3 regions of the Faucicola sp. SE7633 genome follow, and region 1 is predicted to be linked to each of the others. Evidence: predicted binding sites of a transcription regulator. Region 1 holds the regulator's gene; each other region holds the start of a gene.
What was found. The regulator PhoB, encoded in region 1, activates phosphate uptake and scavenging genes when phosphate is short. The targets are predictions, from matches to a motif close to TGTCATNAANCTGTCATAA.

Region 1 (8,220 bases):
TGATGGTAAAGGGCGCATTCGCATTGAGGCGACCATGCCATCACGCGGTTTGATTGGCTTTCGCTCTGAGTTTATGACCATGACCTCGGGTACAGGGATTTTGACATCAAGCTTTTCACACTATGGTGAGCAAAAAGTCGGCGATGTGGGTGCGCGTAACAATGGTGTGTTAATCTCGATGACCAATGGCACGTGTTTGGCGTATGCGCTGTTCAACTTGCAAGAGCGCGGTAAGCTGTTTGCCGAGCCAGGGCTTGAGGTGTATGAAGGCATGATTGTTGGTATCAATTCGCGTGGTGATGACATGGTTGTGAATCCAACCAAAGCCAAGCAGCTGACTAACATCCGCGCGTCGGGCAGTGATGAAAATATTATTTTAACGCCGCCCATTAGATTTACCCTTGAACAAGCGTTGGAGTTTATCGCGGATGATGAGTTGGTTGAGGTTACCCCAAAATCAGTGCGCTTGCGCAAGCGTTATTTAACCGAAAACGAGCGTAAGCGACATAATCGTAAGTGATTTGGCGGTTAATAAAACGGCACAAAACCGCTGAGTTAAACTGCCTTGGCGGTTTTGGGGCAAATCAAAAGGGAAGTAAAATGAGTTTGTTATCGGAGTTTAAGGAATTTGCCCTCAAGGGCAATGTGATGGATTTAGCCATCGGTGTGATCATTGGTGGAGCGTTTGGTAAAATCACCACCTCATTGGTTGAAGATATCATTATGCCGCTGTTGGCAGCAATCATGGGTGGACGCATGGATTTTAGCAACATGCTGATTCCGCTAGGCAACGTGCCTGCGGGTACGCCACTAACGTACGCTGCTCTTAAAGAGGCTGGTGTACCTGTGTTGGCGTATGGTAATTTCATCACGATTGTGATTAATTTTATTATTTTGGCGTTTATCATTTTTATGTTGGTTAAAGCTATGAACCGCTTACGACGACAAAGTGAGGCACAGGTCATTGAGGAGCAGCCTTCAGAAGAGGTACAGCTGTTGCGTGAAATCAGCGCAAAACTTGATCGCCGCTAGGTTATAGGTGGGTTGGCTTGAATGGATATAGCAAGATAGCGTTTTATAGTTTTTATCCAACTGATTGTCAGTAGCAACGTGAGTAAACATATCATCATCATGGGAGCAGGTGTGGTCGGTGTCACGACTGCGTGGCAACTGGCACAGGCAGGCTTTGGCGTGACTGTCGTCGAGCAAGAGTCCACCGCTGCCCTGCAAACCAGCTTTGCCAATGGTGGGCAGATTTCGGTTTCACACGCCACACCGTGGGCAAATCCCAGTACGCCGCTCAAGGCTTTGAAATGGTTGGGGCAAGAAGACGCGCCGCTATTGTTTCGTTGGCGGCGGTTGTTTGGCTTGGATGCCGCCCACACGTTCGATAACGCGTTGTGGCAGTGGGGGGCGCAATTTTTGCGTGAATGTAGCGCCCAACGCGCCGATGCCAATTTGGTGCAGATGGTGCGCTTGGGTCTGTATTCACGGCAGGTACTTGGTGAGGTACGGGCAGCCACGGGGATTGAGTACAATCACTTAACGCGTGGTATCATGCATTTTTACACCGACTCAGCGGAATTTGCCAGCGCGCTTGCCCCAACCGAGCGTATGCAGCAGCTAGGCTGTGACCGCCGTGTGATAGACGTTGCTGAAGCCATTGCGCTTGAGCCTGCACTGGGCGCTGTGCAAGACAGGCTGGTGGGCGCAACGTTTACCGCGCTTGATGAATCGGGCGATGCACGCCGCTTTAGCCAAGCATTGGCGCAAGATGCCGCGCGTATGGGGGTGCAGTTTTTGTTTAACCATAAGATTTTGCACCTTATCCACGATGGCCAGCATGTGCAAGGCATAGCAGTGCAAGAAGTCGCCAAGCCTAACCACACCCCAACACCTGCGCCCAAACGTTTGACCGCTGATGCGTATGTGTTGGCGTTGGGCAGTTATAGCCCATTGTTGGCAAGACCCTTGGGCGTACAATTGCCGATTTATCCTGCCAAAGGTTATTCAGCAACCTATCAGGTGTTGGACGCAGCACGCGCGCCATATGTTAGCTTGATTGATGATGAATTTAAACTTGTCTATTCGCGTTTGGGTGATCAGTTGCGCGTGGCAGGTACGGCAGAATTTAACGGCTTTGACCGCGCGCTGAATCCTGTGCGCTGTCAGGCGCTTACACGGCGTGTGGTTGAGATATTTGGCGATGCGCTCGATACGCGCGAGGCGAATTTTTGGACGGGCTTACGCCCAATGACACCCTCTAATGTGCCGATTATTGGGCGCGCGGTCAATCGGTATGGCCGCATTGATAATCTATATTTAAACACGGGGCATGGCACATTGGGTTGGACGCATGCTAACGGTTCGGCAAAAGCCATGCGTGATATCATCATGGGGCAAGCCCCTGAGGTTGATTTTAATTTTGTTGGGCTAGACCAAAATAGATGGCGGAAATAACACGCTAAACGTCGAGCCTTTGCCCACACTAGACTCGATGTCAAGCTCCGCGCCATGCTGATACACTACATGCTTGACAATGGCTAAGCCCAGCCCTGTGCCGCCCGTCTCGCGACTGCGCCCTGTATCGACGCGATAAAAACGCTCAGTCAGCCGAGCAATGTGCTGCGGCGCAATGCCAATGCCGTTATCTTGCACACAAAAGCGCGCGCCGTCTTCGGTTGTTTCCCAGCTGATGTTGATTTCACCGCCTTTTGGTGTGTACTTGATGGCGTTGGTGATTAAGTTGCTCAGGGCGCTGCGCAAATAGTCTTCATAGCCCATCAGCTGTTGTTGGCTGTCTAAATGCAGGTGGATCAGATGGTCAAAGTTTTTGTTGTACATTTGCGCGTCATCAAAAAGTTGCATCAGCAGCTTGGGCATGTCAATTTGGCGCGGTGTGCTGGGTTTTTCGTCATTTTCTAGGCGCGATAGCAGCAATAAATCATTGATAATGCTGTTCATGCGCTGGCTTTGCTGGGTCATTTGTAGCAGCGCGCGTTGCCAACGCGCATCAAGGTCTGGCTGTTCGCTTAACGTTTCAACATAGCCCATGATGACGGTCAGTGGCGTGCGCAGCTCGTGCGACACATTGGCAACAAAGTCTTTGCGCATCTGTTCAAGGTGCTGCAAGCGCGTGACATCATACAAAATCAGCAGTTTTTCTTGTCCAAACGGGGTGACCTCACACTGAATAAAGCGTGCATGATTTTGCCAACCGCTTAGGCGCACGCCGTCGCTGTAGTGGCTTGGATTTTGATAGTATTGATGAAACGCAGGCTGACGAATCACCGTCAAAATATGCCGCCCTTGGTCAGGCGCATTTAAACCCAGTAGGTGCTGCGCCGAGGGGTTCCACCACTCAATACAGTCTTTTTGATCCACCAGCAAAACCGCGTCAGACAACGCGCTCAATGACGCGCGAATTTTTTGCATCAGCTGTAGCATTTGCTGGTGGGCTTGCCGCTCTTGTCGCGTTGATTGGTAGAGGCTGTAGGCGATGACGTTGAGGTTGCTGTCTAAATTCGGCGGCGGCGTGTTGATGTGATGCAATGCCCATTGTTTAAAACGTTGCAGCGAATACAGCACATAGGCGTGATATACCAGCACCCCCAGTCCAAGCCCCCACGCAGGCTTATCAACCAGCGCGCCCAGCGTCAGCCCAAGCAAGCAGGTGAGCGTCAAAGGCAGCAGCGATGACCACAGGTTGATTCTACGCGCATCCATTGGATTGGCAGCAGGCTAGGGCAGTTGGTGCGATTGACGGATTAATTGACATGGCTAGAGAACCGATAGCCCGTACCGCGCACGGTTTGGATATAATCGGCAAAGCCAAACGGCTCAAGCACCTTGCGCAGGCGGCGAATGTGCACGTCAATCGTACGATCTTCAACATACACATTGCCACCCCAAACTTGGTCAAGCAGCTGTGTGCGCGTGTAGGCGCGTTCAGGATGGCTCATAAAAAACGCCAGCAAGCGGTATTCGGTCGGACCAATCTCAATCGGCTTGTTGTGTGCGCTCACGCGTTGGCTGACAGGGTCAAGCGTCAAGCCGCCAATGTCAATCGGCTTATCGCCCGACAACGCGCTACTACGGCGCAATACGGCCTTGATACGCGATACCAGCTCACGCGTTGAGAATGGCTTGGTGATGTAGTCATCTGCACCTGCGTCCAGCCCCTGCACCTTGTTGTCTTCCTCGCCTTTTGCGGTCAGCATGATGATGGGGATTTCTGACAGCATATCGTCTTTTTTGAGCCGTCGGCACAAATCAATGCCCGACAAACCATTTGGCAACATCCAATCCAACAAAATCAGATTAGGACGATGATCCACCACCAAATGGTGCGCCTGAGACACATCTGAGGCTTGCAGGCAGTCAAACCCTGCCATCTCAAGCGTGGTCACAATCATTTCTTGAATGGCAGGTTCGTCTTCAACGACCAAAATCGTTTCGTTTTTCATGGCAAATTCTTGGAGCGATTTGTTTAGGCTGAGAAAATTTAAACGTATAAAATTATAAAAAATAAAGTTGATGGCGAACAGGTCAAGCAGTCTTACAAATGGTATCGCTAAAAATCACGCAGCCGAAAAACCGCCGCTGTCAAAGTGCTTATCAAATCTGACCTCTCAAATGTGATAACTGAATGTGACAACTAAATGTGACAGCTAGATGACACCTCGCTATTACAATTCATGATTGTGACACAATGATGACAAAACAGCAATACAGTATATATTTTTAGATTTTTCAAGGCATTGCCAACGTTAGTCGCAACAGCTAGCCAGCCAGTTCAACAATAAAATTTATCGGGCCATCATTGCAGCTAACCACCTGCATATCCGCGCCAAATTCACCCGTTGCAACGTTGGGGTATTGGGCGTTGGCATAATCAACGATTTGGGCAAACAAGTCACGCGCGTCAGCAGGCGGCATCGCGCCAGCAAAATCCGGCCGCCTCCCTGAGCGTGTATCGGCAAGCAGGGTAAATTGCGACACAATCAGCAAGCCACCGCCAACATCGCGTAGTGAATAATCAAGCTTATCTTGCGCATTGGCAAATAAGCGGTAGTTGAGAATTTTATCGACCATTTTTTGCCCGACGGCAAGCGTATCGCCGTGAGCAAGCCCAAGGTAGACCAACACACCATGCTCAATTTGTCCAACAGTTTGTTGATTGACTTCAACTTTGGCGTGGCGTACACGCTGGATGACGGCTTTCATGGCAGTGTCCTGTTACTCAAAATCGGTAAAATTTGCGGTTTTGCTCATCTAGGGTTTGAATTATAATGTCAGCGATGTCTAAACGGCAAACGCCCAACGCGGCTGCTAGGCAACCACGGCGCGATTAGCAAGCCCTCATTGTCCTTATCCAATCGTATCATTATTATGAACCTATTTACTACCTTACAACACATTGTCCCGCAACAAAAACTTAGCGAACTGGCAGGCAAACTGGCGGCAAGCCAACAGCCATTGGTCAAAACCGCACTGATTCATGGCTTTGCGCGTGCGTACGGTATTGATTTGGATGACTACGCGCGTGGCAGCTTGCGCCAATACCAAAGTTTTAATGATTTTTTTACCCGTGAGCTCAAAACCGACCGCCGCCCGATTGCTGACGCGCTCAATGCCATTGCTTGCCCTGCCGATGGTGTGATTTCACAGCTTGGCACGATCAGCGATGGCAAGTTGCTGCAAGCCAAGGGGCGTGAGTATGAAGTTGGGCAATTGGTGGCGGATTATGCACTGGGTAAGGCGTTGCAAGATGGCAGCTTTGCCACGGTGTACCTTGCGCCGACCAATTACCATCGCGTGCATATGCCATTTGATGGGCGGCTGATTGAGACGATTTATGTACCAGGGCAGTTGTTTTCGGTTAATGATGTGACTGCCAATCATGTACCCGATTTGTTTGCGCGCAATGAACGCTGCGTGTGTGTATTTGATACCGCGTTTGGGCAAGCGTGTGTGGTCATGGTCGGTGCGATGATAGTTGCAGGTATTGAGACGGTCGCCACAGGCAAGCTTGCACGCGGTGATACCATCGTTCGCCAATCGCATGACCTTGTGTTACAAAAAGGCGCGGAATTGGGGCGGTTTTATTTGGGTTCAACCGCGATTGTGCTGTTGCCTGCGTCAGCGCACACCGAGTGGCTACCCACCATGCAGCACGGCAAGGCGGTGCGTATGGGTGAGTCGCTTGGCACGCTACAGACCAATCATTTTAAGCCCGTTTAGCGGCGGTGCAGCGGTTTGTGACAAGGCTGTATTTTAGATGGTTTAGCCTGTGCCGTGCTTGCGCTGCATAAACACTGGCGCGTTTATAGGGCAAAATGCGTTACAATAGACGGGTTTGGTTTTAGCGTGCTTGATATATGCCCAAAGCTACACCCAAGCCGAGCGGTTTTTTGTGCCAATCACCGATGTTGTTATGACCACCCAGCCGACCCAACTTGCCCAACCGCCTATTCAATCGCCTGCTCATCCCACACCAAATGCGCCTGCGCCCTACCCAACGGCATGGATTATGCTGCTTGGGTTGATGATTGCTATCGGGCCGTTGTCGATTGATATGTATTTGCCTGCCTTGCCAGCAATGGCGCAGGATTTTGGCGTGGCAACGCGATGGATTGCCAATTCGGTGCCTGCGTATTTTGTCGGGTTGGTGGTGGGGCAGTTGTTTTATGGCCCGTTGTCTGACCGCATTGGGCGTATTCGTCCGCTGTATGTCGGCACGTTGGTGTATGTGGTGGCGTGTGTGATTTGCGCGACGACAACCAGTGTGGCGGTGTTGTTTGCAGGGCGTACGCTACAGGCACTGGGCGCGTGTGTTGGGGCGGTGGTGATTCGGGCGATGATTCGTGACCGCCTAGACCCAACACAGATGGCCAAGGCGTTTTCGTTGATGACGCTGGTGATGGGTATTGCGCCGATCCTTGCGCCGTCACTGGGCAGTTTGTTGCTACACATCAGCAGTTGGCGGACGATTTTTTGGTTTTTGGCAGGTTTTGGCGTGCTGCTGTTGGTGCTTACCAAGTTATTTTTGCATGAAACACTGCCCATTGCGCGTCGCAATGCCTTGCCACTGCGCCTAGTCGTGCAGCAGTATGCTGATTTGCTCAAAGATGCGCGTTTTCGTTATCCTGCGGTGGGCGCAGGGCTGCTGATGGGTTCAATGTTCGTTTATATCAGTGCCGCGCCGCAGCTGATTATGGAGGAATACGGTGTCAGCGCGACGCATTTTAGCTGGATTTTTGGCATGAATGCGGCAGGGTTTATTGGGCTGACGCAGGTCAATCAATGGTTGGTTGGTCGCTTTAAACTGGTGCAGCTGTTGCGCGTTGGCGCGTTGATACAGGTCATAGCGGCAGGCGTGCTGATGACGCTTGGGCTGCTGTTTGGTACGCACGCGTGGTTGTGGGCGGTGTTGGCAAGTATTTTTTGCTGTATCGCAGGCTTAGGCTTGACGCAGCCGAATGCAGGCGCGATTGCGCTGGCGTTTCAAAAACACCGCGCAGGCATGGCAAGCGCACTGCAAGGTTCGCTGAATTTTATTGTCGGGATTTTTGGCGGTTTATTGCTCAATTTGGTTGCGCTAAACGCTGTTGCCAAACTGGGCATGACGCTATTTGCCTTGATGGCGGTGGGTACATGGCTGGTGTGGCAGATTGATAAGGATTTGGATTTACGCGCTATGCGCTAGATACCAACATCGCGCCCAATCAATCTAACCCATGGTCAATCAAACCGATAAATATCCATCGCTAGGCTATAATGGTCAAAACGTTCATGCACCACGCTCACGCGCTGCCCTGCACCTGCGGCAAAAAACAGGGGTAGTAGGTGCTCGGGTGAAGGGTGATTGTACGCTGCTAACGGATGCGCTTGCCAGTCAAGCGCGCGCGGCATATCGTGGCGCAACTGCTCAACCAACCACTGACGAAACGCCCACGCATTCGGGTCAATCTTGACGGTATTGCCAAAACGCACTTGGCGCAAATTGTGCGTCACACTGCCCGAACCAATCAGCAAAACTTGTTCAGCACGCAGCGGCGCAAACAACGCGCCCAGCTGATAGCACGCATAGCTATCAAAATGCCGTGGCAATGCCAACGTGACAATCGGCACATCCGCCTGCGGATACAAATGCACCAGCGGAGACCACACCCCATGGTCATACGCGCGTAGCCGATTCAGTGACACCGCCACTTGCCG
Region 2 (8,220 bases), on a different contig from region 1:
ATGTTCGGGCTGGTTTGGGTTTAAGGTTTACGCTGGCTTTGTTTGATGAGCGCAATCAGCCGCAGCACCTTGTTGCGGGTACGAAAACTAAGCGCGCCAATTATTAAGGTCAAGAACGCCACCGCGCCAAACACTTTGGGCAGCAGTTGGCTGCCTTGCTCGGTATAGTACATCGCCGCCAACAAACACAACAGCGTCCCTGTGAGCTGAAAGCGGGCGATTTTGCGTAGGCGCGCGGCGACCGAATTGAGCTCATCAAGTTTTAGCACCTTGATTTTGACCTTGGGCGGCTTTGGCATGGCGGCAGTCTCTGGCTAAAAAACGTTGGTAAACAGGCTTGATTTAACAGGCAATATAACCTAATGGGGGCAAGCGCGCGGATTTTAAACCGTGATTTGCCACCAATATGGCACAACGGCAGCCATCAAAGCAAAAACGCAACCAATTCACCAAAGCTGTCAAACGCTGCCGTTGGCTGCTGGGTGCGGATATCTTGCCCATAGTTGTAGCCATAACTTAGCCCTAGCGTGTCGATATGCGCCTGTTTACCTGCCAAGATATCATTTTTGGAGTCGCCAATCATGTAGGCATGTTTGGACGCGATACCCAGCTGTTGGCAGACGTGTAGCAGGGGCGCAGGGTCAGGTTTTTTGGTTGGCAGGCTATCACCGCCTAACGTCACGGCAAATATACCCTGCCAACCCATAGCTTGTACAATCGGCGCGATAAACTCAAACGGCTTGTTGGTCACCATGCTCAAGGTATAGCCTGCATGTTTTAGGGCTTGCAACCCCTCGCTAACGCCAGCATAGGCTTGCGTACGCTCACAGGTATGCGCACGATAGTGGTCAAAAAAACGCGCCAACGCGTCTTGTAAGGCGGTATCAGGCAGCGTGTCATCCACCGTCATCGCACCCGATAACGCACGCGCCACCAACATTGTCGCGCCATTGCCCACCCAGTTACGAATCGTGGTCTCATCAAACGGTGCGCGCCCCAAATCCACCAACGTGGCATTGACCGCCGCGGCAAGGTCGGGCACGCTGTCAATCAACGTACCATCTAAATCAAAAATCAGCAATGATTTGTCATCACGCATACAATTATCCTATCGGTTAGGGTTATCGCTAAGCCTGTCATCACTTGCCCTAAGGCATGCCAAAAAGCGTTGATGGCAACCACCAACGCTAACACGATACAGGGTTTAAAATCAACTCACACCAACCTCACTGAGCTTTGGCAGCCTCGCTTAGGCGTTGTCATCGCCATTTTGTGGGGTGGTGATATCGGTATTTTGTGCCTCAAGCCCTGTTGGCGTGACCATATCAGGAGTTGATTTTGGATAGCGCACGTCTTCACCTGTGATACAAAAAATCAACTGCTCAGCGATATTAAGCGCGTGGGCGGCTGAACGCTCAAGCGCGCGCAAAACCCACAAACCATCTACCACTTGCGACACTTGGCGCGGATCTTCCATGACATACGTCATCAGCGCGCGCGAGGCGGATTTATACATACTATCGATTTGGCGGGCTTGCTCAACCACTTGATAAGCCTGCTCAACTTCAAAGGTTGCAAACGATTCTAGCGCGTTTTTGAGCATGGTTTGGACAAATTTGCCCATCACCTCAGCTTCTGGGTAGCCAATCGGCGCTTGTTCGCCTTGGTAAGTGTGCCGCGCAGTTTTTGCCACGCGTTTGGCTTCATCGCCGATACGTTCGATATCGGCACTGGCTTTGCTGATGGCCATAATTAAGCGCAAGTCCGTTGCAACAGGCTGGCGGCGTGCCAAAATCGTCACCACATCTTCATCCAGCTGTTTTTCGTTGGCATTGAGTACGCGATCGCTGTCAATCACAGCATCGGCAAGTTCACGGTTGCGCCCGTTCAGGGCTTGCAAGGCACTGATAAGATTTTGCTCTGCCATGCCGCCCATTTTTAAAAACAGGGTTAATAAATCTTGTAAATCTTGGTCAAACTGCTTTGAAATATGTTCGCCGATTAAACGCATAATTTGTCCCTTATTTCATCTAAAATTTGCCAAAATCTATAAATCCTCGATACTTTGGCAGGTCAGTGCAACCAAACGCTGTATAATATTTTGTAAAACTAGCGCTTGGTACATGCTAAATGCTGGCAACGGGTGATAAAACCAAGCGCTAACCTAGCACAAAATTGTGACAAATTGATGTTAATGCTAGCGTTTTATTGGCCAAAAATTAGCGAAAAATAAAAATTCATTTGTCATATATTTGACATCTTTGCGGCGTACAATACCGCCAATCTTAGCGTGGTGTTTGTAGTAACGCTTTTTAGTGGTTAGTGTGCCCAAGGACGCTGCGATGGTGGTTTTACTTGTGATCCTGTTAGGTCATCTAGCCTGATTCTCACTCACCCACTTTAACCTGCTTAATTCTTTAAGCCTCACTGTAGTCTTAATAAGGAATCACCATGAAGCTATCTCACATTTTGGCAGGCCTCGTGCTTGCAACGGTTGGCAGCCAAAGCATGGCAGCCACTGTAACAGGTGCAGGCGCGACGTTCCCACAACCTGTGTACTCAAAATGGGCCGCTGAATATCAGCGCAGCACTGGCAACCAAGTGAACTACCAAGGTATCGGTTCATCAGGTGGTATCAAGCAAATCCAAGCCAAAACTGTTGATTTTGGTGCTACTGACGCGCCAATGACACCTGCGCAATTAAACGAAAGCAACTTGGTACAATTCCCAGCGGTCATCGGTGGTGTGGTACCTGTGGTGAACATCGCAGGCGTTGCACCTGGTCAATTAAAATTGACAGGCCCTATCTTGGCGGATATCTACATGGGTAAAATTACCCAGTGGGATGACGCGCGTATCAAGGCAATCAACCCCGGTCTAAACTTGCCTGCTGCCAAAATTACCACAGTCAATCGTTCAGACGGTTCAGGTACTACCCACGTTTTCACCACTTACCTAAGCCAAGTGTCTAGTGATTGGAAATCATCAGTGGGCGCAGACAAAACCGTTAAGTGGCCAAATGCCAACTCAAGCGTCGGCGGTAAAGGTAACGAAGGTGTGTCAAGCAACGTGCAACGCGTCGCCAACTCAATCGGTTACGTTGAATATGCTTACGCCAAGCAAAACCGTCTAGCGCACACCCAGCTACAAAACCGCGCTGGTCGCTTCATCCAGCCTGATGACTCAACGTTTGCAGCGGCAGGTAACATCAACTGGGCACGTTATCCTGGCTTTGCGGTGTCAATCACCAACATGCCAGCGGCTAACGCGTGGCCAATCTCTACCGCAACTTACATCCTTGTACCACGTACTGGCGGCGGTGCTAAAACCCAAGAAGCCATCAAATTCTTTGATTGGGCATTCACCAATGGCGACAACCTAGCGCGTTCATTGGACTACGTTCCACTACCAGCAGCCACCAAAGCCGCGGTACGCAACGAGTGGAAAAAAATCCGCTAATCGCTTGAGCTAACTCAAGCCACCAAAAGCCCTGTCTGTCAAAGACGGGGCTTTTTTGTGTTAAATGTACTGCGCTAGACAAAACCAATCATTAGGGCGTACTTGGCAGGGCGTGTGCTTGATCAGATGGCGCATGGACTTGTAGCAAATTGTCTAAGGTCTTGACCGTGTCATCGCCCAAATTGCCCGTGGCTTTTTGCAAATCCACATAGGCGTTGAGGTAGTCAAAATGGGCGTTGAGCCAGTCGCGCCGCGCGGCATAGTATTGTCGCTGTGCCAGCAATGTATCAACCATTGAGCGCATACCCAAATCATAACCCGTCTGCGAGGCTTCGGCGACTTTGGCGTTGGCGGTGACGGCGGCAGCTTGGGCCGCTAGTGTGGTTTGGCTTGCCATCAAGTTTAGGTACGCTTGGCTGGTTTGGGTCAGCGCCTGCTGATAAACAAACGTGAGCCGACTTTGCGCGGCTTGGGCTTGCAACGCGCCTTGCCCCACCGCTAGGCGTGTGCGCCCACCCGTATAGACGGGCCAATCAAGCTCAATGCCAATTTGATAATTTGTGCCATCAGAGAGAGTCTGTAAGCGGTTGCTGTTGTCCTGCCAGCTGATGTTGCCGACCAAATCTACTTTGGGATACAGATTGGATTTGAGGTATTTAACCTGCTGATTGGCAAGGGCGACTTGGGTTTGCGCTTGCTGAATAGCAAGATTGTCTTGCTGGGTGCTATTTAGCCATTGTTCAATGCTGCGCTTGGGGACTAAATTAAGCGTCACAGGCAATGGCAAAGGCGCGATATCCGCAATCGGTTGGGCGGTCACCAGTGCTAGCTGTTGTTTGGCATTCATGATGGCCACTTCGTTGTTGGCAAGCTGCGCCTGCACGCTGACCAACCGCGCGTGGGTCTCCTCGGTATCGACCCGTGCAACCACGCCTGCCGCCAGTCGCGCCTGCATCATGTCATCTTGTGCCTTGAGCGCGCGCCATTCGGCATTTAGGCTTTCGGTCATCGCCTGCGCACGCAACACGCTCAGATACGCCTTGATGACTTGTTCGGTCAAATCGGCGCGTTGTTGCAACAGCTCAATGTCATGCGCCTGTTGGGCAAGCACGGATTTTTGCAAATTTGTCCATTTATCAGCACGGTATAACGCTTGTCGCACCCCCAAGCCGACTTGACTGATCGCGTTGCCTGTGTCATCACCGCCATGCTGCGGATAAAACTGGTTGCGCTTGATGCTGCCTTGCACGCCAACTTGTGGCAATAAATCACCTGCCGCCAGTCCCACATCCTGTTGCTGTGCCAAATAATCGTACTGTTGTCCTGCCCACTGCCCGTTGTGACGCTGCGCAGCGGTGTACAAATCCCACAAATCATTTGCCCATGTGCTTGGGCTAAACGCGCTTGCAGCCAGCAGCCAACACGCGACATAGGTACGCTGAACCAAGCAAAATTTCATCACGTCATCACCGTCAATTTTAACCCGTTATCATACCTGTAATTGCCTCAAAAATCTGACAAAATTTCACTAGGTTTAACGCGCAAGTTTTGTTAAGATAAAGCCAACATGACTCGGGGTGCTTGTCGATTCGCGTTTTAACGCTGTGTGTTACACATGGCATCACAGATGGCGCACCAGCGGCAAGCTGAGAAACACCCGTCGCACCTGATATGGTTCGTACCGTCGTAGGGAAGTCTGGCGTGCGGTTGGGCAAGCCGAGTCGGTTTTGACATTGATTAAATTTAACAACACCGACCACCAAGGACAGCCATGAACGCCCCTGCCAATCCGCAACCCCAAGCCAATGATGCCTTAAAAACCCCTGCCCACCGCGGCCCACAAGACGCACGTTTTGAAGAAGAAGCCCGTGATTTGACCCGTGTGCTGCCTGCGTCACGCAAAGTTTATATTGAAGGCTCACGCCCCGACATCCAAGTGCCGATGCGTGAAATCACCTTGACCGACACGCCTGTGGGCGGTTTTGGCAAGGCAGAAGGCGAGCACAACCCTCCATTTTATGTCTATGACACCTCAGGCGTTTATACCGATCCAAACGTTGAGATTGATTTGACCAAAGGCCTGCCCAAGCTGCGCGAGACGTGGATTAAAGAACGTGGCGATACCGAGATTTTAAGCCAATTATCCAGCCAATACGGCACCGAGCGCGCCAACGACATTGCCACCGCCAATTTGCGTTTTGGGCACATCGCCAAGCCGCGCCGTGCCAAAGCAGGCAAAAACGTCACCCAAATGCATTACGCCAAGCAGGGTATCATCACCCCTGAGATGGAGTATATCGCCATTCGTGAAAGCCAGCGTCAGCATGAGCTGACCGACATGCGCCAACATGCAGGCATGAGCTTTGGCGCAAATACACCTGAGCTTATCACGCCTGAATTTGTCCGCCAAGAGGTTGCCGCAGGGCGCGCGATTATCCCAAATAACATCAACCACCCCGAATCTGAACCGATGATTATCGGGCGCAACTTTTTGGTAAAAATCAATGCCAACATCGGTAACTCAGCACTGGGCTCAAGCATCGATGAAGAAGTCGCCAAAATGACATGGGCGACACGCTGGGGCGCAGATACCATCATGGACTTGTCCACCGGCAAGCACATCCACGAAACGCGCGAATGGATTATTCGTAACTCACCTGTGCCAATTGGCACGGTACCGATTTATCAAGCGCTTGAAAAAGTCGGCGGCGTGGCAGAGGATTTGACGTGGGAGCTGTTTGCCGATACCTTGATTGAGCAAGCCGAGCAGGGTGTGGACTATTTTACCATTCACGCAGGCGTATTGCTGCGCTATGTGCCATTGACCGCCAACCGCTTAACGGGTATTGTCAGCCGCGGCGGTTCGATTATGGCGCAATGGTGTTTGGCGCACCACAAAGAAAACTTTCTTTATACGCATTTCAATGATATTTGCGAAATCATGAAAGCCTATGATGTGGCGTTCAGTCTTGGCGATGGCTTGCGCCCTGGCTGTATCCAAGATGCCAATGATGACGCGCAATTTGGTGAGCTGCGCACTTTGGGCGAGCTGACCGAGGTCGCATGGGCGCACGACGTACAGGTGATGATCGAAGGCCCTGGACACGTTGCCATGAACCGTATCAAAGAAAACATGGACTTGCAGCTTGAGGTGTGCCACGAAGCACCGTTTTACACGCTAGGGCCACTGACCACCGACATTGCTCCGGGTTATGACCACATCACCTCAGCGATTGGCGCGGCGATGATTGGCTGGTACGGCACTGCGATGCTGTGCTATGTCACACCCAAAGAGCACTTGGGGCTGCCCAACAAAAAAGACGTTAAAGACGGTATCATCACCTACAAAATCGCCGCTCATGCCGCTGACTTGGCAAAAGGCCACCCTGCCGCGCAAGCACGTGACAATGCTTTATCAAAAGCGCGTTTTGAATTCCGTTGGGAGGATCAATTTAACCTTGCGCTTGACCCCGACACCGCGCGCGAATTTCACGATGAAACCTTGCCCAAAGAAGCGCACAAATCGGCGCACTTTTGTTCAATGTGTGGGCCTAAATTCTGCTCAATGAAAATCACCCAAAACGTGCGCGACTATGCCGCAGGATTGGGCTTTAACGCGGATAAATCTGCCAAAGCCGCGCTTGATGTCACGCCCGACAGCGGCGACTTGCTAGATGCCAACCATCGCATCAAGCGCGTGGATACCGAGCTTGTCGAACAAGTCGGCGAGGGTACACTTGAGGAGGTCACCGCAGGCATGGAAGCGATGTCGCAAAAATTCCACGAAGAAGGCCAACAGTTGTACAAAACGGTATAAACAGTAACCACTTAAACCAACGGTTTGGATGTCCAAGCCGTTTTTTTTGGGCAAAAATTAGCGATAAAACACCCGTGCCAACGCAGCGCACAGCGTCCACGCCAACAGCATCGCCACCACCGTGTGGCTAAAAAAATGATCACCGATAGCGATTTTATACAGACCCATCAGCCAGCCTAACAGCGTGACCGCCGCCACAATCCGCCAGCGCCAACGATACAGCAGCGGCACAAACGCCCACGCATACAGCGCAAAGCCCGAACTGGCATGGGCAGCAGGAAAGCATTTGTGATGGCTTGCCGTGTGCAGGCTTTGCCACAGGCTCAAATATGGCATATCGCCACCAAACAAAGCCAAATGATTGGGGCATGTGACATGGGTGAGGTGTTTGAGCGTTGCGGTGATGGTGGGCACAAGCACCAACGCTGTCACCAAATACCACAAATCGGTGTTGCTTAACTTGCGTACAGGGCGAAACAACCGCACTAACGGCTGCGAAAAACGTACAACCACACGCTGCAGCCGTGCTGCCAACAAATACGCCGCCAACACAATCAGTAAGGCTTTGGGCAGGCGGTATAGCAGCAAGGCATATGGCTGCTCATGCTTGCCAAGTAGCCATTGCCCATGCAAATAAAACAGCTGACTAAACGCGATATCCACCGCGCTGTGCTCAAGGCTGAAAGTCGCCAGCAGCGTTAGACCTACCCCGATCGCAACCGCTTGCCAAGTAGGTGTTTGATGTTGGATTGGTAGGCGATTCATGGGCAAACACCAACAGAACTATTGGATAAAGCGCGTGTCTGCTGCTGCACGCGTGTGCACGTCAAACAATTTTAGCAATGTGGGCGTGATGGCATCATGGGAGAGTTGGCTGTCACCTGCCACAGGCTGAGCAAAACTTGGTGTGTTGCTATCAGCGCGCCACATCATCGCCAGTACAT
Region 3 (8,220 bases), on a different contig from region 1:
ATGATAATAGTTATCAATCTTTAGCGAAAAAATTTAGCATTCAGCGTCTAACAGGCCAAAAAAACCGCCTATCACGGATAGACGGTTTGGTAAAATTTATAACGATTTTAACACTCAAACAAGGCTTAACCAAATTTACCTTCGATATAATCTTTGGTTTCTTTACGTTCTGGGTTGGTAAAGATTTTTTGGGTAGGCCCCATTTCCATCAAATCGCCTAAATACATATACACCGTATAGTCTGAAACACGCGCCGCTTGCTGCATGTTGTGCGTCACAATGGCGATGGTGTATTCGTGTTTTAAGTCATTGATCAAATCTTCAATCGAACCTGTTGAGATTGGGTCAAGTGCTGAGGTCGGCTCATCAAGCAGCAAAACCTCTGGACGCGTTGCCACACCGCGTGCGATACACAGACGCTGCTGCTGACCACCCGATAATGACAAGCCTGATTCGCGTAGCTTATCTTTGACCTCATTCCACAATGCCGATTTTTTGAGTGCCCATTCTACACGCTCATCAAGCTCTGCTTTGTTCAATCGCTCATACAAACGCACACCAAATGCCACGTTGTCATAAATTGACATCGGGAACGGGGTCGGCTTTTGAAATACCATGCCCACACGCGCGCGCAGTAGGTTTAAATCCACCGATTTATCCAAGATATTTTGCCCATCAAGGTTAATCTCGCCTGTGGCGCGCATACCAGGGTATAGGTCATACATACGGTTAAAGGTACGCAACAGCGTTGATTTACCACAACCCGACGGCCCGATGAAAGCGGTAACCTTTTTGTCAGCGATGTCTAGGTTGATGTTTTTAAGCGCGTGAAATTTGCCGTAATAAAAATCCAAGTTACGGATTGCCATTTTGGCGGGTGTGCCGTGGGCTGCCGCCGCGTCATTTACTGTCGCAGGAGTAGCTGCTGTCGTGTCATTAACGATCATATCAAATACCTGTCTTTTTTTTAGCTGTTTGATAGCTGTCTGATAAAATGTTTAGCCAATTAGCCGCCATTAGTGAGATTTTTGCTCTTTACCACCTAGCAAGCGTGCGATGATGTTAAGCGCCAATACCGCAAGCGTGACCAACAACGCACCCGCCCAAGCCAATTGGTTAGATGAGGGGTAAGGCTGGCTGGCGTACTGATAAATCACGTTGGGCAAGTTTGCCATCGGTTGGCTCATGTTGGTGCTAAAGAACTGGTTGTTGAGCGCGGTGAACAAAAGCGGCGCAGTTTCGCCCGAAATCCGCGCAAATGCCAACAGCACGCCCGTCATGACACCTGTCTTAGCCGCACGCAAAGTCACCGAGCTGACCAGTTTCCACTTCGGTGTGCCCAGCGCATAGCCTGCTTCACGCAAGGTATTGGGCACTAAGCGCAGCATGTTTTCGGTGGTACGCACAACCACGGGAATCACCAACAACGCCAACGCCATCGCACCTGCCCAACCCGAGAAGTTGCGTCCTTGCACCATCAAGGCAAAGATAAATAGACCGATAACAATCGACGGCGCTGACAGCAAAATGTCATTCATAAAGCGTGTCATCTTGCCAAGCCAGCTGCCTTCAGCAAATTCCGCCAAATAAATCCCTGCCATGATGCCAATTGGCGTACCAACCAGCAGCCCCAAACCTGTAATCATCACCGAGCCGACAATCGCGTTACGCAACCCCCCAACATCATTGGGTGATGGCGTATCTTGGGTAAAAATTGGCATGGTAATCATCGCATGCGCGCCTGCGGTGAATAGCTTAATTAAAATCAGCCCCAAAAACACCAAACCAAACGCCACCGAGCAGCCTGCAAAGATAAGCCCCAACGTGTTATAACCTTGACGGCGTTTATAAAGTGCGTTATTACGTTCCATACAATCTCCTAAGCCGTGCGGCGTGGTTATTTTTTGCCTTGGTTTTGATCCATGCGCGCCAACATGATCTTAGAAATCACCAGCACGATAAAGGTAATGATAAACAGCAAGAAGCCCAAGTGCAGCAACGATGACTGATGCAAACCCTCTGACTCAGCAAATTCATTGGCAAGCGATGAGGTGATCGACACACCTGACTGGAACAAACTTGGGCTGATGTTGTAGGCGTTACCAATCACAAACGTCACCGCCATCGTCTCACCCAGCGCGCGCCCTAGACCCAAGATAATACCACCGACCACACCCGCTTTGGTGTAAGGCAACACCACCTTAGTCATCACCTCCCACGTCGTCGCGCCCAAGCCATACGCTGATTCTTTCAGCATTTGTGGGGTAATCGCAAACACATCGCGCATCACCGACGCGATAAATGGGATAATCATCACCGCCAAAATCAAACTGGCGGTAAACAAACCAATCCCCATCGGCGCGCCCTGAAACAGCTTGCCGATAACAGGCACATTGCCTAAATGCTCAATCAACCACGGTTGAATGTATTGACCAAACCATGGCGCGAACACAAAAAAGCCCCACATACCATAGATAATCGATGGAATACCTGCCAACAGCTCGATGGCGATACCCAATGGACGCTTAAGCCAACCGGGGCATAGCTCGGTCAAAAACATCGCAATCCCGAAACTGACAGGCACCGCAATACAAATTGCAATCACAGAGGTCACCAGCGTGCCATAAATTGGTGCCAATGCACCATAAACATCCGAACCTGTGTCCCATTCTGAGCTGGTGTAGAACGACAGCCCAAATTCCTTCATACTCGGCCATGCGCCCAAAAACAATGAAACCAAAATACCGCCGAGCAAAAGCAATACCAAAAACGCAAAAAAGCGCGTCGCATTGACGAACAGCCAGTCATAACGCTGCTGCTTGGCTAATTGTGCTTGTAAATCCGACATAACCCGCGTGCCTTCAAAAATACTGGAAAAATGGCGAAAAGAAAAATCGTGACAAAAACCGCAAAACCAGATAAAGCCAGCGACTGACCGAAGCCAATCAATCTTTGACCAAAAAAAAGCGTAGAGCCGACGTTGTCTGGTAGTGCTCTACGCTTTGCGGTGAGAAAATAGCGTTTTAACGGTACTCTCTCATGGTCTATGTCATGAACATGCGTCCAACATCAATGAATCATTAAGAGGCTGGCGCGGCGGCTGATGCCACAGCAACGGCGGTGTTATCGCCCATAGTGGCTGAGCTGGTGTAAACAGGCTGACCGTCTGCACCCACCACTTGCTTCCAGCTATCGCGGAACGCTGCTTTACTGGCTTGACCAAATGGTACAAAGTCAAGTGATTTGGCAGCGTCATCACCATTGGTGTACGCCCAATCAAAGAACTCCAATACCGCTTTGGCTTTGGCAGGATCGGTTGGTTTTTTGTGTACCAAAATGAAGGTCGCAGCAGAAATCGGCCATGCGTTGGCATCGGCTTGGTTGGTTAGCACGATATTAAAGCCAGGTGTATTTGCCCAATCAGCGTTACCTGCTGCTTCAAAGGTTTCAGCGGAAGGCTGAACAAAGTTACCAGCCGCATTTTTCATTTGGGTATATGCCATGTTATTTTGCTTGGCATAGGCGTATTCAACATAACCGATTGAGTTTTTGGCACGCATCACGTTACTTGCCACGCCTTCGTTGCCCTTACCACCTGCACCCGTGGCTGCAGTTGGCCATTTGATTGACGCATCTGCGCCAGGACCTGCTTTCCACTCTGGTGATACAGATGATAGATAATGCGTGAAGTTAAAGGTTGTACCTGAACCGTCTGAACGGAAAATCGTGGTAATTGGCGCATCTGGCAATGTCACACCTGGATTTAGCGCGACAATCGCTGGATCATTCCATTTGGTAATTTTGCCCAAGTAAATGTTTGCTAGCGTCGTGCCGTCAAGTTTCAATTGACCAGGTTGAACGCCGTCGATATTCACCACAGGCACTACCCCACCGATTACGGTTGGGAACTGGATCAAGCCGTCTTTTTCCAAGTCTTCTGCGGACAAAGGCTTGTCCGACGCACCAAAATCGACTGTGTTGGCAATGATTTGCTTAATACCGCCTGATGAACCAATCGACTGGTAGTTCACTTGCCCACCTGTTGCGGCTTTATAATCACCCGACCATTTGGCATAAATCGGTTGTGGGAATGATGCACCTGCGCCAGTGATGGTTTGACCAACGGCTTGGTTACCGCCTGCAGGCGCAGTGGTGTTAGCGGTATCAGCACCTGTGGTTGCGGCGGTATTGCCGTTGTCGGCTGGTTTGTTACCACAGGCAGTTAGTGCCAATGTAGCAGCGACGATTGCGCTTAGCAATGAATAACGCATGGAAACTCCTTAATATATAATGTTCGTGTGCACACAAATATCCCAAAGTAGGATATTTAGAATAGATGACAGAATTGTGATGTTAAGTAAACAACTTTAAAGAAACACGCAAAATTTTGCATATTTTTACAATAAAGTGTGACATTATTATGACAAAAATGTGACAAGGTCAATATCAGAGCAATTTAGTCAAGTTTTCTGTAAGCAAATTTTTCATAATAGCATGGCGTCGCCTAAAACTTTATTTGAACTTTTTTTGGATCGTATGACATCGTAAAATCAACTTGTCTAGATAGATACAATGTTTGCCGTTACAAAAAATTTAATATTTTGCTTGTTATCTTTAAAATTTACTTTATACTGGCGGTCAGCTTGTCAAGGATTGCCGCGCGCAATCGGCATCTATAATGATGCACCGCATTATGTTAAGTCTGTTTTGAAGTATATTTGTGTATCCTTTTTTCCTAGATTTTGATTGATGTTGTTGGCGTATGCTCGGTCAAACTATGATGTTTGGCGGCTGTGATACGCGTTGGATACAAGCTGAGTGACGATGAGCGTGATTTTTACAACAACGGCTCGTTATGATTTAGGACGCTCAAATTTGAGCAGAGATTGGATACTGGTATGTCAAATACAGTCAGCGGTACGGTTAAGTGGTTTAACGAAGCCAAGGGTTTTGGTTTTATTCAGCAGGATAATGGCGGTAAAGATGTGTTCGCACATTTTAGCCAAATTGCAGGTTCGGGTTTTAAAACTTTGCATGAAGGGCAACGCGTGTCATTCACGGTTAGCAATGGTCAAAAAGGCGAACAGGCCAACAATATTGTGGCGCTATAACTTGACGTGATCGGCTCAATCTCAACCGCCGATCAGGTAAAAAATAAAAGGCAAATGACATTCGTTTGCCTTTTTTTGTGCCTTGTATCTTGTTTATTTTTTCTTTTACCCTATTTAAAACTGCTATTAGCTAACGGCTGTGTCCACTGCAGGCAATTCGGTCATATCCCAACGCGGCAAACAGCTGACCGCCAAATCATCGTGTTGCCCTGCGCGTAGCCGCTGCCAGCCTGTAAACGCAATCATCGCGCCATTGTCGGTGCACAGGGCAGGCGGTGCATAATATACCGTGCCACCGATGGCGGTAAGCTGCTGCGCAAGCGCTTGGCGCAAACGTGTGTTGGCACTCACCCCGCCTGCAATCACCAGTCGGCGCATACCTGTAGCTTGCAGGGCTTTGCGGCACTTTTTTACCAATGTATCCACAACAGCGTGTTCAAAACTTGCCGCAATGTCGGCACGGGTTTGGTGGTCGGCAGGGTTATTGGGATCGGTTGGGTGGTGAGCAATGAGGTTATGCACGGCAGTTTTCATACCGCTAAAAGAAAAATCCAACCCTTGTCCAAGCATGGGGCGCGGTAGGTCATAGGCGTTGGGGTCGCCCTGTTGGGCTAAGCGTGAGATGTTCGGGCCACCTGGATACGGCAATTCTAGCATTTTGGCGGCTTTGTCAAAGCATTCACCTGCCGCGTCATCAATACTTTGCCCCAGTATCTGATAACGCCCGATACCCTCAACCGCCACAAGCAACGTGTGACCGCCCGAAACCAGCAACGCGACAAACGGAAATTCGGGCGCGTCCGTTGACATCAACGGCGCAAGCAAATGCCCTTCCATGTGATGCACGCCGATGGCAGGCACGTCAAGCGCGTACGCAAGGCTGCGTCCAAATAGCGCACCTGTCATCAAAGCACCGACCAACCCCGGCCCTTTGGTATAGGCTACCGCGTCAATGTCGCGTTTATTGAGCCCCGTTTGGGCAAGTAGCTCATCAAGCAACGGCACCAATTTGCGGATATGATCGCGGCTTGCCAGCTCTGGCACCACGCCCCCATAGGTAGCGTGCAGCTCGATTTGGCTATACAACACCTGCCCGATGATCCCAGCGGCAGGATCGGGCACATGGCCATCAAAAATTGCCAAACCAGTTTCATCGCAAGATGTTTCAAGCCCCAATACGCGCATGGCTGCTTCCTTTGTTTGATTGAATATGACAGGCTAACTATGAGGGCAACGTGAGCAAATTTCAGCCTTTGATGGGCAACAGTACAACGGGCAACAGTTGGCTTGGCTTTTACTTGGCTAGGTCTGCCGCGTTATTGTTGTACCAAAGGCATGGCATGGTTGCTATCAGCAGGCAGGCGCGGCTTGATGCCGTCATTGACGATGACGACATCGATAGTCAGCCCGTGCGCAAACGGCTCGGCAAATACATAAGTATAGCGGCTAGGCTTGATGCGCGGTGTGGTATGAACAATAAACTCACTGGTTTTGCCTGCGGTTAGCTCGTGTGAGACATACGCAGTGCCAATTTGGTCAAGCACTTTGGCAAGCACTTCATTGACCGCCATACCCACCGTGAGGTTATAGCGCGCGCTGTTGGCGTCGACGTGATACGCATCGGCATAGGCTTGCACAGGCTTGCTATCAAGCGCAAATGGGTAGTCAAACGTATTTTTGTCCACCGCAGTGACGCCCGAATCAATTTTTGTCCAATCTAGCGCTTGCGACAAGCGCGCGTTGGTATCAGCGGTGGCAACTTGGGCAGATGCGTGGGCTATACTAGCAACGGGGGCAGAGTCGGCAGAGCTAGTAGCTGCCGACTCTTGGGCAGGTTGGCACGCGCTTAACATACCTGTGATAATAAACAGCCATAGTAAGCGCGGACGGTACAAGCTTGGCACAGCACGCATTATGCCGTGACCTCGGTGGTGCTGACAGGCACACTTAGCAAGTGGCGATTGGCGCGGCGTTCAATCACACGAAACATCGCAATAAACACCGATGCCAATATCAGATACAATACCCCTGCGGCAAAGTACATCTCAAGCGTGGCATAGTTTTTGGCAATCAGCGTTTTGGCTTGCCCCGTCAAATCCATGATAGAAATTGTTGAGGCCAACGCACTGCCTTTGAGCATAAAAATCACCTCGTTGCTGTAGGCAGGTAGCATGATACCAAACGCGCGCGGCAAAATAATACGGCGCAGCTTTTGGCGGTACGACATACCAAGCGCGTCCGCGGCTTCATTTTCACCCTTTGGAATGGCTTTGACCGCACCGCGGATAATCTCTGCCGTATAAGCAGCGGTGTTGAGGGTAAACGCGACAATCGCCCAAAAATACGGCTTGGCAAGCACCTCGTCCCACAACCAGCCATGCTTCATGCTATCAGGGATAAACGGCCCGATGCCATAATAAATCAAAAAAATCTGCACCAGTAGCGGCGTGCCACGAAAAAAGAACATATACGCAAACGGCAACGCCGCAACATACGGACGCTTAGACAGCCGCGCCAACGCCAATGGCACAGCCAGTATCAACCCCAAAATTCCCGATATCACCACCAAACCGATGGTAACCAACGACGCATTTAACAGCGCAGGTAAGCTATCCCAAATGACTTGCCAATTCCACGACATCTTAGTTCCCCATCGCTGTCAGTTTGCGGTCGGTGGTTTGGCGCAGCAAGCGTTTGGCATAACGCTCGGCAGGGTTGTTGTACCACTCAAGTGCCATCAAAATCGCGGTTATCACCACCGTCATCAGCAGATAAATACACGCCGCTGCCAAATAAAACGCGAACGGGCGCTGGGTAGAAGTCGCTGCCACTGTCGATTGGCGCATCAAATCATCAAGCCCAACCACCGACACCAACGCTGTGTCCTTGAGCAGCACCAAAAATAAGTTCCCCAAACCCGGCAACGCAATGCGCCACATCTGCGGCAAAGTAATCCGCCAAAAAATCTGCCATGGGCGCATACCAAGCGCCTGCCCCGACTCGCGTTGCCCGTGCGGAATTTCTTGAAACGCCATGCGAAATGTCTCGGTGGCATACGCACCAAACGCAAACGACAGTGCGGCCACGCCTGCCCAAAACTGGCTGATTT

Region 2: pstS (phosphate ABC transporter substrate-binding protein PstS) is a predicted target of PhoB. The motif match lies at 2,176-2,194, and genes of this name have one in related genera.
Region 3: pstS (phosphate ABC transporter substrate-binding protein PstS) is a predicted target of PhoB. The motif match lies at 4,408-4,426, and genes of this name have one in related genera.

What each region holds. Positions count from the first base shown of each region.
Region 1 is NZ_JCADBW010000004.1:37,269-45,488, forward strand. Features, by position in the region: gene typA (translational GTPase TypA) at 1-520, shown strand, start outside; gene mscL (large conductance mechanosensitive channel protein MscL) at 601-1,032, shown strand; gene AC5L4R_RS02540 (D-amino acid dehydrogenase) at 1,111-2,460, shown strand; gene phoR (phosphate regulon sensor histidine kinase PhoR) at 2,434-3,726, opposite strand; gene phoB (phosphate regulon transcriptional regulator PhoB) at 3,768-4,466, opposite strand; gene dtd (D-aminoacyl-tRNA deacylase) at 4,783-5,226, opposite strand; gene asd (archaetidylserine decarboxylase) at 5,392-6,243, shown strand; gene AC5L4R_RS02565 (multidrug effflux MFS transporter) at 6,533-7,708, shown strand; gene AC5L4R_RS02570 (DODA-type extradiol aromatic ring-opening family dioxygenase) at 7,744-8,220, opposite strand, start outside.
Region 2 is NZ_JCADBW010000005.1:51,379-59,598, reverse strand. Features, by position in the region: gene AC5L4R_RS03255 (hypothetical protein) at 21-299, opposite strand; gene AC5L4R_RS03250 (phosphoglycolate phosphatase) at 425-1,099, opposite strand; gene phoU (phosphate signaling complex protein PhoU) at 1,250-2,011, opposite strand; gene pstS (phosphate ABC transporter substrate-binding protein PstS) at 2,452-3,459, shown strand; gene AC5L4R_RS03235 (TolC family outer membrane protein) at 3,551-4,918, opposite strand; TPP riboswitch at 5,023-5,169, shown strand; gene thiC (phosphomethylpyrimidine synthase ThiC) at 5,231-7,276, shown strand; gene AC5L4R_RS03225 (PAP2 family lipid A phosphatase) at 7,334-8,041, opposite strand; gene AC5L4R_RS03220 (phosphoethanolamine transferase) at 8,060-8,220, opposite strand, start outside.
Region 3 is NZ_JCADBW010000012.1:27,195-35,414, forward strand. Features, by position in the region: gene pstB (phosphate ABC transporter ATP-binding protein PstB) at 126-869, opposite strand; gene pstA (phosphate ABC transporter permease PstA) at 1,017-1,871, opposite strand; gene pstC (phosphate ABC transporter permease subunit PstC) at 1,898-2,848, opposite strand; gene pstS (phosphate ABC transporter substrate-binding protein PstS) at 3,081-4,271, opposite strand; gene AC5L4R_RS06225 (cold-shock protein) at 4,899-5,111, shown strand; gene tsaD (tRNA (adenosine(37)-N6)-threonylcarbamoyltransferase complex transferase subunit TsaD) at 5,238-6,296, opposite strand; gene AC5L4R_RS06235 (hypothetical protein) at 6,428-7,024, opposite strand; gene AC5L4R_RS06240 (ABC transporter permease) at 7,024-7,752, opposite strand; gene AC5L4R_RS06245 (ABC transporter permease) at 7,754-8,220, opposite strand, start outside.